Regions from separate parts of the Exiguobacterium sp. BRG2 genome, predicted to be linked through region 3. Evidence: predicted binding sites of a transcription regulator. Region 3 holds the regulator's gene; each other region holds the start of a gene.
The links. Region 3 encodes Rex, which represses fermentation and respiration genes when NADH is low (regulators of the CRP and FNR family bind a similar motif). Its sites were predicted from a motif close to TTGTGAAATATTTCACAA; they were not measured.
Positions count from the first base shown of each region.

Region 1: Q9R23_RS10720 (formate/nitrite transporter family protein) is a predicted target of Rex. The motif match lies at 2,502-2,519, and genes of this name have one in related genera.
Region 2: Q9R23_RS10480 (cytochrome C oxidase subunit II) is a predicted target of Rex. The motif match lies at 1,656-1,673, and genes of this name have one in related genera.
Region 4: cydD (thiol reductant ABC exporter subunit CydD) is a predicted target of Rex. The motif match lies at 2,521-2,538, and genes of this name have one in related genera.

Region 1 covers NZ_JAUZUW010000007.1:112,227-116,884, forward strand. The annotation lists gene Q9R23_RS10710 (aminopeptidase) at 1-1,091, opposite strand, end outside; gene Q9R23_RS10715 (YkvA family protein) at 1,190-1,609, shown strand; gene Q9R23_RS10720 (formate/nitrite transporter family protein) at 1,645-2,481, opposite strand; gene Q9R23_RS10725 (hypothetical protein) at 2,665-3,267, opposite strand; gene Q9R23_RS10730 (YitT family protein) at 3,404-4,270, shown strand; gene Q9R23_RS10735 (CHASE3 domain-containing protein) at 4,472-4,658, shown strand, end outside.
Region 2 covers NZ_JAUZUW010000007.1:66,028-70,685, forward strand. The annotation lists gene Q9R23_RS10470 (b(o/a)3-type cytochrome-c oxidase subunit 1) at 1-995, opposite strand, end outside; gene Q9R23_RS10475 (cytochrome c oxidase subunit II) at 997-1,467, opposite strand; gene Q9R23_RS10480 (cytochrome C oxidase subunit II) at 1,480-1,593, opposite strand; gene Q9R23_RS10485 (Crp/Fnr family transcriptional regulator) at 1,828-2,541, opposite strand; gene Q9R23_RS10490 (CDP-glycerol glycerophosphotransferase family protein) at 2,699-3,853, opposite strand; gene tagD (glycerol-3-phosphate cytidylyltransferase) at 3,906-4,295, opposite strand; gene Q9R23_RS10500 (CDP-glycerol glycerophosphotransferase family protein) at 4,312-4,658, opposite strand, start outside.
Region 3 covers NZ_JAUZUW010000018.1:4,992-9,649, reverse strand. The annotation lists gene Q9R23_RS15500 (ATP-binding cassette domain-containing protein) at 1-1,572, opposite strand, end outside; gene Q9R23_RS15495 (redox-sensing transcriptional repressor Rex) at 1,740-2,399, shown strand; gene Q9R23_RS15490 (twin-arginine translocase TatA/TatE family subunit) at 2,399-2,596, shown strand; gene tatC (twin-arginine translocase subunit TatC) at 2,604-3,383, shown strand; tRNA gene Q9R23_RS15480 (tRNA-Ala) at 3,488-3,563, shown strand; gene Q9R23_RS15475 (S8 family serine peptidase) at 3,786-4,658, shown strand, end outside.
Region 4 covers NZ_JAUZUW010000009.1:112,611-117,268, forward strand. The annotation lists gene cydC (thiol reductant ABC exporter subunit CydC) at 1-758, opposite strand, end outside; gene cydD (thiol reductant ABC exporter subunit CydD) at 755-2,485, opposite strand; gene Q9R23_RS12300 (Rrf2 family transcriptional regulator) at 2,694-3,176, shown strand; gene Q9R23_RS12305 (nuclear transport factor 2 family protein) at 3,199-3,567, shown strand; gene Q9R23_RS12310 (hypothetical protein) at 3,839-4,006, opposite strand; gene ypfJ (KPN_02809 family neutral zinc metallopeptidase) at 4,090-4,658, opposite strand, start outside.

The sequences.
Region 1 (4,658 bases), on a different contig from region 3:
AGTTCTTCCGCTGAAAGACTAGGACCATTTTCAAGACACGTCGAGTACGCACGACCAATTGCTAAGTGGCACGAAGCATTCTCATCAAACAACGTATTGTAGAATAAAATACCTGAATCAGAAATCGGAGAACGATGTGGTACGAGCGCGACTTCTCCGAGATACCGGGCACCTTCATCGAGGGAAATTAAATCATCCAATGCTTCTTGCCCCTGTTTCGCTTCCGCTTTGACGATTTTTCCGTCCTCGAACCAAAGAGTAAATTCATCAATCAAGTTACCACTGTAGCTGAGTGGTTTCGTACTCGAAACATGACCGTTAACACCTGTCTTCTTCGGTAATGTGAACACTTCTTCAGTCGGCAGATTTGCGATAAAATCAACACCATCTGCATTCGGACCACCGCCACCTAACCAAACGTGACGTTCTGGTAATTCAATTGATAACTCTGTTCCTGGCGCTGTATAATGCAATGTTTTGTATTTCTTCTCTGTCAGGAATTTCGCTTTTGAACGCAGATTATGATCATGATCCGCCCATGCAGCAACCGGATCCGCTTGATCAGCACGTGTTGCCTTCAAAATAGCTGCCCACAGTTCCTCAATCGGTTCCTCTGCATCAGGAAATACTTTCTTCGCCCAGCTTTCAGAAGGTGCTGCTACAACACACCAGCTGACATTGTCACTCATGACGAACTTTCGCCAATTGGCGAGAGCAATACCAGCTGCTTTATTCGCACGCGCGATTCGACTTGAATCAACACCATTTAATAAATCTGGATCTTCGCTGACGACCGATAAGAATGCTGTTTTTTCTTCTGCAAGCTGATCGTAACGTGCTTTTAACCAATCCGGGAATGTATCAAACGAGTCTTCTGGTGCATCAAAATAACGGATTTTCGTCATCTCATCATCTGACCATTGTACATATACTTGCGTAGCACCTACTTCATATGCTACACGTGTGATTTCGCGAACAAGTGGTAAATTCTCGATTCCCGCTCGCACCTCCAATTGTTGTCCTGGCTGTAGATTGATCCCGGTACGCACTGCTAAAGACGCGTACTGTTGTAATTCTGCTTGTGTCGGCATTATGTAATCCCCTTTCTTGTATCTTTATTTTCACGAAATAGTTGCAATTTTGCAAGAAATAAGGCGAAACTAGAAAGAGAAGAGAAGGAGGCATCACCATGGAATTCACCCCCGGAGATTTTAAATCAGCTTATACGTATTTTCACCGACAGGCACTCGATCTCGTCGGTGATGAAAAAGCACAACAAGAATTGTTGATTCGAGCAGAAATCGGACTCGCACATCTGACACAAGATATCGCGTCTACGGAAAGTTCTGATATCGAACGCGAGGCAGAACTCGTCCTTTATTTCCAATTAAAACAACTACTCGAAATGCTTCGTGCCCTCTATCAGAAAAAATTCGAGATGCATGCAGAGCAAGAACAATTATTGCTAACGGCAGTTCTGTACTTTACGTCTCCTGTTGACGCCTTACCGGACGATAACGTCCTCGGACTCTTTGATGACGCACAAATCGTCGAAACGATTTACGAAGAACTCGCCGCAGATGTTGATCGCTTTCAACATATGGAATGAATGAAAAAGCAGCTGTCGCGACAGCTGCTTTTTCATTATGCATTTTGTTTAGAAGCGATATGAACCGGTGCCGTAGATTGACGTGATTCATCTATTTCTAGTTTTTCTTTATTCAACCACGTATAAATCATTCCCATGAAGACTGCTCCACCGATGATATTTCCAGCTAAAGCCGGTAACAGATTGTGCATGGCTCCTGCAAACGTAATCGTATCCGGATGTGGCACGATTAATGCGATAGAGAACAATGCCATATTTGCGATGACATGATCAAATCCTGATGCGAAGAAGACTGCGACAAGTACCATCATCATCATGATCTGCGCTAATTCATTCTTCATGTTCTTCGGAATGAAAATTGCTAAACAGACCATCCAGTTACAGAAGATTGCCCGGGTAAAGATTTCCCACGTCGAATGATGAATTTTTGTTTCCGATACAGCAAACAACCAATTGTTCATTCCAAGTTCCTGTAAGATACCTGTTTGAGAGAAGAGTAATGCGAATGCTAATCCTCCAAGACCATTTCCGATCAGACAAATCAACCAGACTTTCATCGTATCCATCTTCGTTGTATAGCCGCGCATCGTTGCCGTCGTGAAATACATCGTATTCCCTGTAAACAGTTCTGCACCGCCATAAATGATCAAGACGAGTGCCACTCCGAACGTCAATCCACCGACAAGTGTCGCGGCAGGTGATTCTGCCATATACAGCCCGTTAATTGCTTTTAAGGTAAAAATGATTGCAAATCCAATGAATATCCCCGCTAACATAGCACGAACTAAGTATTCGAGAGGACGCAGTTGTAGCATACGTGTCGACTTGATTGCTTTATTCCGTAACCCTTCTAATGCTTCTACCTCGTTCATTGTAGAAACCTCTCTTCCTTTTGTTCAACACTTCACAATGTTTGTTCATTTATTATAATACTTCCATCTTAAGAGATGTTCAAGTCTTGATTAGACCTGTTTTATCGTTTTCATAAAAGAACGAGATGTAAACGATATCATTGTGTCGAGATTGTGAAAAATGCCTTTTCTTGCTTTATACAATTAATTAGTTTGAATCGAAAATCCTGATGCGAAACGCTCGAAAAAGGTTTGTCGTCTGGAGGAATCAAGCACATATCCATCGATGACGACACGATTAAAACGTCCAGACGATGACGTAGCGCGTTCGATGTCAGATGGTGTATAGATGTCGAACGCGCTACGATCTATCTTAAAATCAGCTTTCGAATAGGGATCGGTATAGTGAATTTCAAGATTGGTCAAGTCAGGAATCGTCGAAAATAAAACGAGCGTATGATGCATAAGTACTTTTGATAAGCGAGCGTTCAAGAAATCCTGATTCATTTGTAATGTACCAGTATCGGTCCCGATCCAAGCACGCCGTTCTTTGCCTGTGACGTCATAAGCGAGCCGTAACGACTCTCCTTCGACATCTACCTGTTTTAATTCTGATGAAAACGGGAGTTGTTCAGCTAATTGGCGAACAGCTACCGTATTCATCATGGAAGCACCGACTTGTCTAGCTACGAGATCACCATCATGCCAAATAGATCGTTGGTTTTCTTCGTCTGGTTGTTGAAAAAGACGAATCCCCACCAATACGCCTAAACAAATACAGCCTATAATCAAGAATGTTTTCTTCATTTTCATCACCTTCCTAAAAAAACTTACCCTTTTTCATCTTTTTTCATAAGAAGGGTTGAAATTTTATGCATATGGGCGTACTCTTGCAGGCAGATACTCACAGAAGGAGGAGCATGAGGTCACTCATCATAATGCCATGACTACAACACACCCACAGAAAAAGAGAGTTGAAAAAATCAGTTTTTTAATCATAGGTACGTTGCTGTATTCCTTGTACATCAGCTTACTACTATCTCCAAATGATATCGGATCAGGTGGTATCATGGGGATCACGCTTGTCCTTCAAGAGCTTTTCCACACCCCAATCGGATTAACCCAATTGCTCTTAAACATTCCCCTCTTCCTTTTAGGTTTCCGTTTCTTACGAAAGCGATTCATGTTCTTATCTGGCATCATTGTCGTTGCCTCTTCTTTTTTAATCGACTGGATTCCGACTCAGATCGTTCCCGAGTCATTGAACGATCCGCTTGTTGCCTCCATCTTTGCCGGTCTAGTCTCTGGTCTTGCGATGGCATTGATTTTCTTTGGTGGCGCATCGACAGGTGGACTCGATATTCTTGGAAAGTTTTTCTTTGCTCGTTTTCATAATTGGCCACTTCCTCGCATATTTCTGATACAAGATCTTGTCATCTATATCTTGGTATGGTGGGTCTTCGATTTGAAACACGTTATGTATGCTCTTATCATGAGCTTCGTTCGCGCCAAAGCTCTTCAAACGGTTTACAGTTTTTATTCCGCTTCTAAGCAATGTATCATTATTTGCGAAAAGGCGGATGAAATAAATGAAGTCATCACAAAAGAACTTGGTCGTGGTGTGACGATCCTTGATGCACGGGGAGGATACTCCAACCGAACGAAGAAAATGGTCTATGTCGTCGTTCAAAATAATGAAATCGTCCGTTTGCAAGAAATCGTTTCTTCTGTCGAACCTAACGCGTTCGTTACGTTCTCAGAAATCCATACTATTTTTGGGAATTATAAGGAACATTCGTATTCGTTTTAAACTCAAGCGCAGCCTAGCTGTGCTTTTTCTATTTCGTTTACTTTAAAACAGCTTCTCGTATTGCACCAGCTTTCCTGCTTTTTTATTCGGAATACTGATTTTTTTACTTTCTTCTCCCTATTCAAAAAATGGACAGGCTTCACTTTTTTTGCGATAGTAGTTAAGCTTATGACATGTCTATTTATTTAAAGGAATGATTGCATGCACTCACTTTGGCGTCAGCGTATTCTGCTGATCCTTTTGATCAGTTTATTCGCTTCTATCCCAATCATTTACGCCCTATCCGGTTATCGGACGATTGCAACGATAACAGAGCAAATGAAGGATCATGACATACCGTTAATCAATCAAGTGGACCAGTTGGTTGAACATAACCGAGATCGTGCCA
Region 2 (4,658 bases), on a different contig from region 3:
CCTTTCCGACGACCCGCCAACTCAAAAGTCGCAAACATCGAGAAGGCTGTCATCAATGATGGAATGATGACGAGGAACGTCAAAACGACTTGGACATACTTCCAAAAAGCAGAAATCCCCGGCTCTAACAATTGATGGTGAAAACCAACCGGGAACGAAAAGAGGAGGAACAATAAAAATGACATACGTGCTAATGCGTCAGAAAAAACCTTTCCACCAACGATTTTCGGGATGACTGTATACCAGACGATGTAGGCAGGTAACAACCAGAAATAGACGAGTGGATGACCAAAGTACCAAAATAGCGTCCGGGATAGCTCGATTCCGACCTTATCCGTCCAACCAAGGGATAAGGGAAGGAGCTGAAAGAGAATCGTCGCTGCTACTCCGAGTGTCGCAACCACCCATAATAAGGCAGTCATAATACTCATGTATGCTTGAAGTGGTGGATGAACGCCAGGGTGTTCCCGTTTATAATCAGCATACATACGGAACATGGCACCAGAAGCAATCCACGTTCCGACGACGAAGATGACGAGTCCAATATAAAATACTGGATGTGCCTTGAGTGGTGCATAGAATGTATAGAGGACGGAAGCTTCTCCTGCAAGTACCATCCATGTGACGAGGATGACACCAAGGATCATGAACCAGAATCCAACCCACCCGAGACGTCGAGGAAAGTCTTCGAACCGTCCAAAGGATTGACCTAAAAATGAAAACAGTAATCCAAATATGAATAATGTCGTAAAGACGATCGCAAGCATTAACCCGTGGGCAGTGAGAAGCTCATAGTAGCCGACTCCAGCAATTTCTGGAATGACACCTGTCCGCACCATCGTTTGCAACAATCCACATAAACCACCAATCAATAAGGCAACGAGTGAAAAACTAACATGTGCGAAAGCGAGCTTCGCTTCCTTAATTCCGATGACGGTAGCAGGCAGACCACGCTCCATCTCGAACTGTCTTAATTTTTTTGAAATGGCATTCATCTTATTCCACCACCTTGATTTTGGTTGCCATCATATGATGACCCGATCCACAGTATTCATTACAGACGACCAAATACTCGCCAGCTTCCTTGAATGTATATTCAATGGAATTGATATGACCAGGAACGACCATCATATTGACATTCGTCTTGACAATTTCAAAGCCATGGACGACATCTTTTGATGTCACCAAAAAATCAACCGTTGCCCCTTTGGGAATGACCATATCTTTTGGTGTGAATTGGAACGCTTGTGCGACGATGATCGCTTCGTATCGGTCGTCATCGATTTTTTTTAGTCCTGGCTTGTCGAATGGTTTCGTTTGATCAACTTTCGTCGGATCAATCAATGTTGCATCGGATGGCGGTTGATTTCCGGATGCAAAAGCGGATACGCCGATGATGGTTAAAAAGACGCCAAGCATCACTGCTCCAAAAATCAGCCAGATTTTTTCTAGACGATGAATATGCATTGTGACTCCCCCTTACCGTGATAAGAATAATAGAAAGATTGAGCTCCACATCCCAATGATGATACCTGCTACGATCAGGACGGCGATAAATGTTCCTTTAAGGTTTGATTCTGATTTTTGGTCCATGGTGATTACTCCTCTCCTGCTTTGAACTTGTCTTTATTGTAAGAATTCAGCAAGTTTGAAAACTGTGATATATATCACTTCAAATGTGAAGAATCCGCACTTTTCTTTCTAAAAACACACAGAAAGTTCACATCTGAACAAGAGAAGGAGGCACGACTCATCTACAAAAAAAAAACAATCCATACACGAGACAGAAAATTCTGCTTCACGTTTGAATTGTTTGTACACTATCTATTAAATTCGACAAACACCTGCTGGGCATCCTTCACAATGACACAGATCACGCAGATATTGTGCATCATGAATGATGATTTCTTTTGGCGTCATCGAAATGACACCTTCTTTTTTCCACTGGGAGAACATCCGGTTGACCGTTTCACGCGGTGCGCCAATCAATTGACCAAACTCCCCATCGGATGGACGTTTTGCAAGACGGTAGGTTTCTCCTACTTGTTCCCCTTCCATCGCGATGAGACGAAGTAACGTCGAAGCTAACGCGCCCGGTTTTCCGAACAATAGCAAGTCGCGCAATTTAGTCTCCGTCTGTTTCCGCATCAATGCTTGCCACCGCATGATCTCAAGCGCAAAAGTACCATCCTTTCTCATGAGTTCCTCTAATTTTTCTTTTGTGAGGAAACCGATGATACTATCCTCCATCGTCTCGATACTGTATGAACTCGGAAAAGCTTCTCCTACATCAAATTCACCAAATAGATCCCCTTTGAAATATAAGAACATGAGTAATGGACTGCCTTTTTTCGTCAACTTCGATAGTTTGACGCCTCCTTGTTTCACATAAAACAACTTGTCGTTCATTTCCCCTTCCCAACAGACGATGGAATCCTTTTTGAACGTCGTTTCCGTCATGAAGCTTTCTAGTAACGTTCTTGTCTCAGGTGATAAGATGAACGTATTCGCTTCAGTCGTTCCACAAGTCAGCATATCCATTTCTCCTCTCCTTTTCTTCTGCTTTTAGTATAGAACATCACAGTTCAAAAGAATGGATTTTCAAAAGATTGTCAAACTTTGTTCAATGTTTCACATTAATTTTAAAAAAGTATCTGACGACTGCTTTCTAAAACTAAAGCAATCGTCAGATATAGTATCACATACCTGTTCCGTAATAATGATGAACGATTCGTTCAACTGCTTGACCTGGTGGGTGATCATACCAACTTGTTTGGAATTCCTGCATGTGCTGACGGCACTCTTCAAGTATCGCGTCAGACACGATCCACTCCATCAATTGCGCCATCTGCTCCGTCTGTCGCACCGGTAATGGTTTCGGATACTGATCGACAAGTCCTGGTAGTTGTCGATATGTGTCGATGTCCGGTGTGTATAAGAACGTTGGGATCTCAAGAAGACAGCTTTCAAATGGAATCGACGAATAGTCGGTCACCAGAACATCCGTGATGAGCAAATAATCATTAATCTGATACGTGTCATCCACAAGATGTATATGGGCGGAACGATAGGTCGAAAGCGCTCGGATCGTCGGATGTAACTTAACAAGAATCGTCCATCCCGCTTGAGCAAGTCGTTCGAACTGTTGAATCGTGTGATCTTCCGTTCCTTTATATTCGCGGTAAGTCGGGGCATACAATAGAATCCGGCGGTCGGGTTTTACATAACGTTCTTTTAAATCAAGTGCCCGATGTTCCCGCTGAACCTCATCATACCAATAATCCGTCCGCGGCATGCCGAACGGTTTAAAATGAGATCGTTTTAAATCATGCGGTGCCATGAATTGTGTCGCACAACGCATCCCCGGCACGATGAAATCACCATATTCCTGATAGACACGTCGAAAACGATTTCGTACCCGTTCTGATACGAACAGACTTTTGGAGGAGGTCAGTCCAAACTGCTTTAATGTTCCTGCCGCATGCCATAGCTGGATACGTCGTGTTCCTCGTCGCGTTGTTGCGACACTAAATTCTGCGACATAATTATCGACGAAGACCGTCCGGGAGGTCGCAAGCAAATATGCCAACCGAACGAATCGTAAACGACGAAAGCGAAGAGTCCGATCTGACTTCCACAGATCCGGCTGCTTCATGAAATGATGATCGTATACCAGATACCGTTTCTCATTTGGCAATTCCTGCGCCAAGCGATCATTAACAGGTTTTGCGTTATCCCCATATGTCATCCAAAATAAAGTGACGGGTCGAAGCGGTAACCACCGAAAGACACCATAACAAATACGAAACAACAATAAATAGACCCATACGATTCCTTCTCTAACCACTTTCATCCTGCCCTTCTACGAAGAAAGACCGCACGTCGTCGTGTGGTCTCCTCTTCAATCACTTCGAAGCTAATTCCGTTTTAATCTGACTCGTAGAAATACCCTCAGTTCGGCTAAGGTAAACGACCTCACAATGCTCTTTTAAGAAATCAAACTCGCCTTTCCAATCATCACCCATGACGAAGAGGTCGACGTTATGCTTCTTCACATCTTCTACTTTTTGATCCCAGCTGTTTTCCGGAATGACTTCATCCACATAACGGATAGCTTCAAGAATCATCTTCCGATTCTCGAAATTATGGTAGGACTGCTTATGTTTCAAACGATTGAATTCGTCCGTTGAAATCGCAACGATAAGATAATCTCCCATTGCTTTTGCGCGTTTTAAGATGTTGATATGACCCCAGTGTAATAAATCAAATGTTCCGTACGTAATAACCTTCTTCATGATTCTGCTCTCCCTTTTATCCGTGAATTCTCTTTATGATCGTCTTCATCGCCCGTTCTGAAGCCTGTCCATCATCCCATTGACAATACGTCTCTTGGAACGCTCGAAATGCTGACGCATACCGTGTATGCCAATCATCTAACTGGTCCAGCTCTTCAAACAGTGCTGTTTCAGTCGACAACAATGGTCCCGGTGCCTCCTGCTCAAAATCGAAGTAAAACCCACGCAATTGATCTCGATAATGTTCTAAATCATACGTATAGAATAAAATCGGACGAGATAAGTGCGCAAAATCAAACATGACAGAAGAATAATCCGTGATCAAGGCGTCCGATGCCAGATAGAGCTCCGCAATATCCGGGT
Region 3 (4,658 bases):
GTATTCTGTCACACCAGCTTCACTCATCTCGATGACGCGTGTCGCGATCCGATCGATGAAGTACCGGTCATGGGAAACGAAGAGTAGCGTACCTTCATAGTCGACGAGAGCGTTCTCAAGTACCATCTTCGAATCCAGATCCAAGTGGTTCGTTGGCTCGTCAAGGATGAGGACGTTAGTCTTCCGGAGTTTCAGTTTTGCGAGCGCGAGACGTCCGCGTTCGCCACCGGACAATTCATGGACAATCTTGAAGACATCGTCGCCGCTGAACAGGAATTGTCCGAGCACAGAACGGACTTCTTGTTCGCGCATCAGTGGCCATTCGTTCCAAATCTCATCGATGACACGATTCCGGTCATTGAGTTCTGCTTGCTCTTGATCGTAATACCCGATCGAGACGCCGGTGCCAAAACGGAAATCACCGAAGAGAGGACGTAAACGACCGACGAGGACTTTTAAGAGCGTCGACTTCCCGATTCCGTTCGGTCCGACGAGTGCCAGTGATTCGCCGCGTTGCAAGCGGAACGTGATGTCTTTTGAGACAGCTTCTTCGTAACCGATTGCCAATTGATTGACTTGAAGAACGTCATTCCCGCTCTGTTTTTCGATTGGGAAGGAGAGGACCGTACTGCGTTCATCTCCATCTGGTCGGTCGAGCCGGTCGACCTTCTCGAGCCGTTTTCGAACGCTTTGAGCACGCTTTGTCGTTGTCGCCCGAGCGATGTTTCGTTGAATGAAATCCTGCATCTTCGCGATTTCTTCTTGCTGCTGTTCGAACTGTTTCATTTCTTGATCGTACAATGCCGCTTTTTGCTCGAGGTACTTCGTATAGTTCCCAGTGAACTTACGACAGACATTACGAGAGAGCTCATAGACGACATTGACGACTTGATCGAGGAAGTACCGATCGTGCGAGACGATCAGAACGGCACCACGATAACCACCGAGGTAACTTTCAAGCCAAGCGAGCGTATCGATATCCAGATGGTTCGTCGGTTCATCGAGAATGAGAAGCTCTGGTGCTTGCAGGAGCATCTTCGCTAAGGCGAGCCGTGTCCGTTGACCTCCGGACAATGTCTGGATCCGGCGTGAGTAATCGTCTGGATAAAAGCGCATGCCGTGCAGGACGGAGCGAATATTCGCTTCGAACTGATAACCACCTGCTTCTGAGAAGTCATGTTGTGCTTGATCGTACGTCTTCAGAAGTCGATCGTAAGCGACCGGGTCGTTCAAGATGTGCTCCATGCCCATCTCGATTTCCATCCGGCGCAGTGTCCGTTCTTGTTCTTGCAGATGTTCAAAGACGGTCAGCATCTCGTTCCAGATCGTCTCATTCGATTCGAGACCACTGTCTTGCGCGAGATAGCCGATTTTGACATCTTTACCTTTCATGATATCGCCCGAGTCATGACTGAGTTCACCAGCGATGATTTTGAGCAAGGTTGATTTACCGGCACCATTTCGACCGACGAGCGCAATTCGGTCGCGCTCTTGTACTTCCAATTTGATATTTTCTAAAATCGGCTCGACGCCGAATGATTTCGAGAGTTGGTTGACTTGTAAGAGTATCATTTCCATCCATCCTTCCACCCTTTAGTCTATCACGAACAAAAGCGCGAGGTCCTGCGGAATATATTATTTGTGACTCTATGTGAAGTGGTTTACAATCAAGGAGAGTAGAAAGCTTTTTGCAAAGATTTGGGTGCCACGATGGATGTGGCCGAAGGGGGAACTGCAGGATGAATGGATCAGACACAAAAATTCCACAAGCGACAGCAAAACGGTTGCCGCTATATTATCGCTTCATCCAAAGTTTATACAATTCAGGCAAGCTCCGCGTCTCTTCTGCTGAGTTAAGCGAGGCGGTGAAGGTTGATTCAGCAACGATTCGTCGCGATTTTTCCTACTTTGGGGCACTAGGGAAGAAGGGGTATGGATATAACGTTCAACATCTCTTAACGTTTTTCCGGAAAACCTTGAATCAAGATGAGGTGACGAATGTTGCCTTAATCGGGGTCGGTCATCTCGGAACAGCGTTTGCAAATTATAACTTTTTAAAGAATAATAGTACTCGGATAGTCGTTGCGTTTGATGCGGACGAAGAGAAGGTCGGAACAACGACGCATGACGTTCCAATCTATCATGTTTCGGACATGAAAGAACAAATCGAAGCGAATCAGGTCGATGTCGCCATCTTGACGGTTCCATCCCAGTTCGCACAGTCAGTAGCGGATGAGTTAGTCGAGTATGGTGTGACAGGCATTCTGAACTTTACGCCTGCACGGTTGAACGTGCCAGCGAGCGTTCGGGTTCATCACATCGATTTATCGATCGAGTTGCAGTCGTTAGTTTATTTCATGAAGCATTATTCGCAATCAGCTGAAGGAGTGAAATCATAATGGAAAACCTTATCCCGCTCACGTTAGGTATCGGACCTGCGAGTATCGGATTAATTGCTGTCGTCGCGTTGATCATCTTCGGACCGAAGAAGTTGCCGGAATTCGGTCGTGCTGCCGGTCAAACATTGAAAGAGTTCAAGAATGCCACGAACGGCATCATGGACGACGATAAAAAGGACGAACCGAAAGAGAAGTGATTGAATCATGACGGTTGATCAAGAACAAAGCATGACGTCGCACCTAGACGAACTGCGTAAGCGGATTGTCTGGTCGCTCCTCATCGTCGTCGTCCTGTTCGCTGTCGCATTTCCGCTCGTTCGACCGCTCGTCCGTTTTCTGCAAGCGGACTTAAAAGAGCTCGGTATCGGATTAAATGCCTTCAACGTCGCCGATCCTTTAATGTTGTATTTGAATCTTGCGTTCATCATCGCGCTGATTTTAGCGTCACCGTTCTGGATGTATCAACTGTGGGCATTCGTCCGACCAGGGCTTTATGAAAAGGAACAAAAAGCAACACTGACGTATATTCCAGTCATCTTCTTTCTATTTTTGGCTGGTGTAGCCTTCTCGTATTTCTGGTTGCTTCCCTTCTTGCTCGAAGTCTCAACGGATCTCGGGAAAGAATTGGGGATCGAGCAAGTCATCGGGGTCGAAAACTACTTCAGTTTCTTGATCCGGTTGACGATGCCGTTTGGTCTTCTCTTCCAATTGCCGGTCGTGACGATGTTCCTGACACGTCTTGGTCTTGTGACGCCATATTTCATGCGAAAGAATCGAAAATATGCGTATTTCGCGCTGTTCGTCGTTGCGGCATTGATCGCACCGCCGGACGTGACGTCACACTTGATGATCTCAGTGCCGTTGTTCGTTCTCTATGAAATCAGTATCTTGATTTCCGCGCGGACGTATAAAAAGGTCTTGATCCTCGAGCAACAGGCAGAGCTTGAACGACAGGCGGATTTGATGCGTGAATTGAATAAATGAATCGTGAATTCCTTCCAGCCATTTCGGGAGGAATTCTTTTTTATGAAAGCGTTATGTTTATATTGATAAAGCAGTTAGCGATGCGTATACTAAAGATAATTCATGGGGGCTTAGCTCAGCTGGGAGAGCGTTTGGCTGGCAGCCAAAAGGTCGTCGGTTCGATCCCGATAGTCTCCACCAAGTTCATACGTTCAACTCCTCGAGTGCTCGAGGAGTTTTTTTATGTTCCCAGTTAAATTCCTTCCAAATATAAAATGTCACCAAAAAGAAAAAAATTAAAAAAATAGACAAATATAAATTGTTTATTTCCATTAACTTCATTAAACTAAAAATACAGAATTTTCGTTAAACTGTTTTATTAGTATTACTACTATGGTTTTACAGAAAAGGGGAAACGAACGCATGAAGAAGAAGATTGCACTTATGGCAGCCGTCTTAATGACGTCTTCCAATCTAGTCAGTGCGCAAGGTGCACTGTCCTCGCAAGACAAAGCGACGGGTCAAAAACCGCAGGCGCTCTCACTGAAGAAATCGGGACAAGAAAAGAACTACAAACAATCGGATAAAGTCCGAGTCGTCATCGAGATGGAACAAAAACCGGCGATTCAAATCGCCCAATCTCAAAACAAGCGGTATAGCACATTGAGCAATGCCGAAAAGGAATCGATCAAGGATCGACTCGTCAGCGTCCAAAAATCAGTCAAGTCAGCTATCGCTAAAAAGGCGATTCCTGTTACATATAAAGAAAGCTTCACAACCGTCATCAATGGATTCAGTGGTGAAGTGAAGTTCGGTGACATCGAAGATATCAAACAACTCGAAGGAGTCAAAAGTGTACATATCGCGCACGAATATGCGCGCCCAACCGTCGATAAAGGTGCCAAGCCAGACATGCTGTATAGCAAGGACATGGTCAATGCGAAGGAAACATGGCAGGACTATGGCTTTAAAGGGGAAGGAACCGTCGTCGCGGTCATCGATACGGGGATTGATCCATCGCACAAAGACATGGTCTTGAGTCCAGAGACAAAGGTGGATTTAACCTCTTCGAAGGTCGAGAGTGCGAAAGAAACAAAAGGTTTAAAAGGAAAGTATTTCACGGAAAAAGTACCGTACGGCTATAACTATGCCGATCACGACAGCGAAATCCGTGACTTAGGTGCGGGGGCATCGATGCACGGGATGCACGTCGCAGGTACGGTCGGAGCAAACGGCGATGAAGCAAACGGTGGTATCAAAGGGGTCGCGCCGGAAACACAGCTCCTCGCGATGAAA
Region 4 (4,658 bases), on a different contig from region 3:
ATCAACGTCACCATCGTATTCAAGGCCAGGTTCGAGACAGCGTGTAAACCATTACGTTTCTCTTCCTCGACATACCGTTTCGCGACGGCATTCAAGTCCTGTTCCTTTTGGTCGAGCTGTTGGTAAATCTTCAAATCACGATAGCCTTGGAATAACTCTGTCACTTCTGTCGACAAGTCACCACGTCGGACACGGACTGAACGGGCGAAGCGTTGTTCACGGTACGCGAACCATCCCGGAATCAAGAAACCGGTCAAAATTAAACCAAGCAACAGAATCCCGGCAATCGTCCATGAGAAGAAACTGACGAAAAAGATCGTACAGAAGAAAACGAGCAGTAACACGATCGGCGGATAGAGGACACGTAAGAACGTATTTTGCAGACTCTCGACATCCCCGACGATCCGCGCAAGTAAATCCCCACTGCGGTACTTACCAAAAATCCCTGGCGCAAGCGGCTCGAGACGACGGTAAAATGACGTTCGCAAGTCACTAAGGATCGTAAACGTCGCCCGGTGCGAATAGTAACGTTCCGCATACCGACTGACGGCGCGCGTCAGACTCGACACTTTTTGCAGGGCGATCAAGACAGCGAGTGTCTGGATCGGTGGCAACAAGGCTGCCTTTGAAATCAGGTACCCACTTGCTGCGAATAAACCGACCGCTGTCACACCGGCGAGGACACCGAAGAAGATCGACCAGACGATATCGCGTTTTTGATGCACCATCAACCGAAAGACTCCTAATAATTCCTTCATCGTGTTTCCTCCCCTCTCTGGACGCTACGCATCCGCGCATATTCCGAATCGCGTCCAAGCAGTTCATCGTGAGTGCCGCGATCGACGATTCGTCCGCCGTCGAGAACGACGATTTGATCCGATCGTTCAATCGTATGCAAACGGTGCGCAACAGTGATGACGGTTGCCGATTGTCCGAGTTGCTCAATCGCTTGTTGGAGCAGTCGCTCCGTTTTGACATCAAGTCCAGTCGTCGGTTCATCAAAGACGACGACGTTCGGGCGTTTCAAGAACGCTCGTGCTAACGCAACACGCTGTTTTTCGCCACCCGATAGACCGCGTCCACCTTCTCCGATCACCGTGTCAATCCCTTCAGGCAACGTCGCAATCAACTCCTCGAGCCCTGCCGCCTGCGCCGCTTCGAAAATCTCTTCCGGCGTCGCTTGACGAAGCTCACCAATCGCGATGTTTTCTGCCAGTGTTCCGGCATACAGATATGGATGTTGAGAAATGTAGCTCAACTGACGGAACCAGCTTGTTTCCTCCACCTGACCGCGCTCGGTTCCGTCGAGTAGAATCCGTCCTTCTTGTGGATCCGCGAGTCCGGCAATCAACTGCAAGACGGTCGATTTACCGGCACCACTGCGACCAATCAACGCTACCTTTTGATACGGCTCAATCGTAAGCCCGATATCTTGTAAGGCAAAACGTCCTTCTTGGTACGTAAAGCCGACTTCATCCAAGACGATTCGTGGTGGACGATTGGTCGTGAGTTCCGATTGACCGTATGCAACAGGACGATCATCTGCCGTCAGTTCGGCTGCGATCTGTTTCGCTGCTGCCACACTACCGCGTCCCGTGTGGAAAGCAGCCCCCATCTCTTTTAAGGCAAGATAGTATTCTGGTGCCAACACGAGCATCAAGAACGCTGGGATAAAGGTGATGCTTTGAAACAGAATCAAACGCAGACTGACTTCAAGTGCAATCATTCCCATGCTGAGCATCGAGATGAACTCAAGCATCAATGACGACAAGAAGGCGAGCTTCAAGACCGTTAATGTCGCATCTCGGAAATCGAGACTGCTTTTTTCGATGACGTCACGCTGTCGTTTCGCGCGACCGAATAACTTCAAGGTTATCAGTCCTTGTAACGTATCGAGGAACGTTCCTGAGAATGCCGTCATCTTCTCGAGTTGAGCATCGGCCCGCTTTTGCGTCATGATGCCGATGATGATGTAAAACAACGGAATGAACGGCGCCGTGATCATCATGACAAGACCCGTGATCCAGTCATAGCTGAATGCCGCAATCAAGACCATCAATGGAACGATTGTCGTCTGGACGACTTTCGGCAAATATTGACTATAGTAGCTGTCCATCTCGTCTACTGCATCGAGCAAGACACTGACCTTCTGTCCCGCTTGCCCTTGTAGCATCATCTCGACTGAGCGACTCGTATATTTCGCAACGAGTGCTTCCCGAAGCGCCTGCTTCATGTGTGCCGATAACGTCGTACCAAGACGACCGTTCCAATACGTCACGGCGACTCGGAGCAACAGCATCCCGAGAACGACGAGCAGTAAAGGAATGACGGCTTCAAACGGTTGTTCTTTTAGGAAAATGCGATCGACCGTCAACACGATGCCGTATGACTGACCGACGACCGCGACCCCCATCAGGAAAGCCGCGATGATGAATTGAATGAGAATACTACGTGGAATCTGGACGATTCCTTTTAATGGATTCATATACAAACGTCCTTTCACGAAGTGTGAACGACTTTTAGTGAATATTTTCACATATCGTACATTTAGTATATCGAATCTGGAACGGGGATGCCATGCAGATGCTGTCGAAAAGGTGTGACGGTTTTGTGAGAGCATAAAACTCGACAATCCTTTCGAATGAAACTATTATGGATAGATATTATCCACGTTTAAAGAAAGGAGTCTTTCTATGCAAATGAAAACCGGGGTCGAGCAATCCGTCTATGCGATGTTGCTTTTGACCTTCCTTCCAGATCGCGCTGTGTTGCCCGGTGAATTCATCAGCCAGCAACTCGGTGCCTCGCCGACTTATTTCCAAAAGCTCTTACGAAAACTCGTCCAGGCGGATCTGTTGTATTCCGTACCGGGTGTCAAAGGCGGCTTTCGCTTACGGCGTCCAGCAGACGAAATTCAAATCTTTGACGTTTATCAAGCAATCGAGGGCAAGCAGACGTTGTATGCGTCAAGCGGTGTCTTTGAGGATTTGATGGGGATTCAGGAACAGGAGATCGGTCTGCTCTCGAATCTGATGACAGAGGCAGAAGATGCTTGGCAATCGACGTTGAAGCGCGAATCAATCGGCTCGATCCGTCAAGCAATTGACGCCTCCTGTCCACCAGAACATTTAGAACGGTTGCATGCGTTAATCACAGACCGGATGATGACACTTTAATGAACAGAAAGAGGTTTTTACTATGGTATTGAATCGTTATTTCGACTTATTCGACGCGTCACGCACAGATGAACAAGCTTTTGAGGATCTCGTTTCCTTATTCACGACAGACATCACGTTCGTCCTGAACGGACAACCAAAGCACGGCATCGACGCCTGGAAACAATTCGTCCGTCATGTGTTTACAACGAATCAAGACATTAAGCACATGTATGCCGGCTGGGAAGAAACAACACCCGGAACATATGAAACACGCTGGGCAGTTTGCGGAAAACGGGCAGACGGTAGTGTCTTCACGCAAGACGGAAAAGATATCGCACGTCTCGATGAAAACGGACGGATCGCTTACCTGGAAAACGTTCCAGATGATCCGACGATGTTCCGTTCATAAGATGGCTTTTAAATAACGAAGAGGCTGACTCCAAAGTCAGTCTCTACAAAGATAAGGGTGGCAGAATAATAAACTGCTATCCTTATCTCGTAACAAAAAGAATGACGCGTCACACGCCACTCCTACAGGAACAAGCGCATTTATGCGCTGTCAGAGACGAACAAGACCCGCTTTCCTGCTTCAACAAAGCAGGAAAACTGGCTTGTGTCTCGCCTGAGGAAAGGGCGTGAAAAGACGCGTCATTCTTTTTTAAGTCAGCCTCTTTTGGTATTTAGCGCTTCAGTACGAGTCGTTTCAACAAATAGCCCGTGATGACAAGTAATGACGCAATGGCGAAATAGACCATGTAGAGCAGTAAATCTGGCGCAAATCGTGACACGATATACGTCAATACAACGACAGCCGTATAGAGCAATAAAAACAAACTAATCTGTTTCAACTTCGACACTCCTCTTTGAATCTCTCATCTTTATCTACGGAAATAGCTGGAAGATGTTTCAAAAAGAGTATCGTTGATCCGCCTCACAGATTTTTCGCTTTGAATGTATCTCCACCTTCAATCGTCCCGTTATCAAAACCTTTTTGGAACCAACGCTCTCGTTGCGCAGATGTACCGTGGGTAAAGCTTTCCGGCACGACATATCCTTGACCTTTTTCTTGTAACGTATCATCCCCTACAGCATTCGCTGCCGTCAACGCTTCTTCGAGATCGCCTTCTTCGAGCAAGTTTTCGCCTTGCGCGTGATGCGCCCAGACGCCGGCATAATAATCTGCCTGTAGCTCGAATCGAACGAGGTACTTGTTGAACTTCTCCTCACTCATTTGCTTTCGAAGTGGCATGATCTCATCCGATTTTCCAAGTAACGTCTGCACATGATGCCCTACTTCATGCGCAATGACATATGCCATCGCAAAATCGCCCGGTGCCCCGTATTTCGTTTGTAGTTCATCATAAAAACTTAAATCAATGTATAATTTCTGATCACCAGGACAGTAAAAGGGACCGACGGACTTCCCTGCTTGTCCGCAAGCCGAACTGACTTGATCCGTATATAAGACGAGCTTCGGTTTTTTATATGTCTTACCATCTT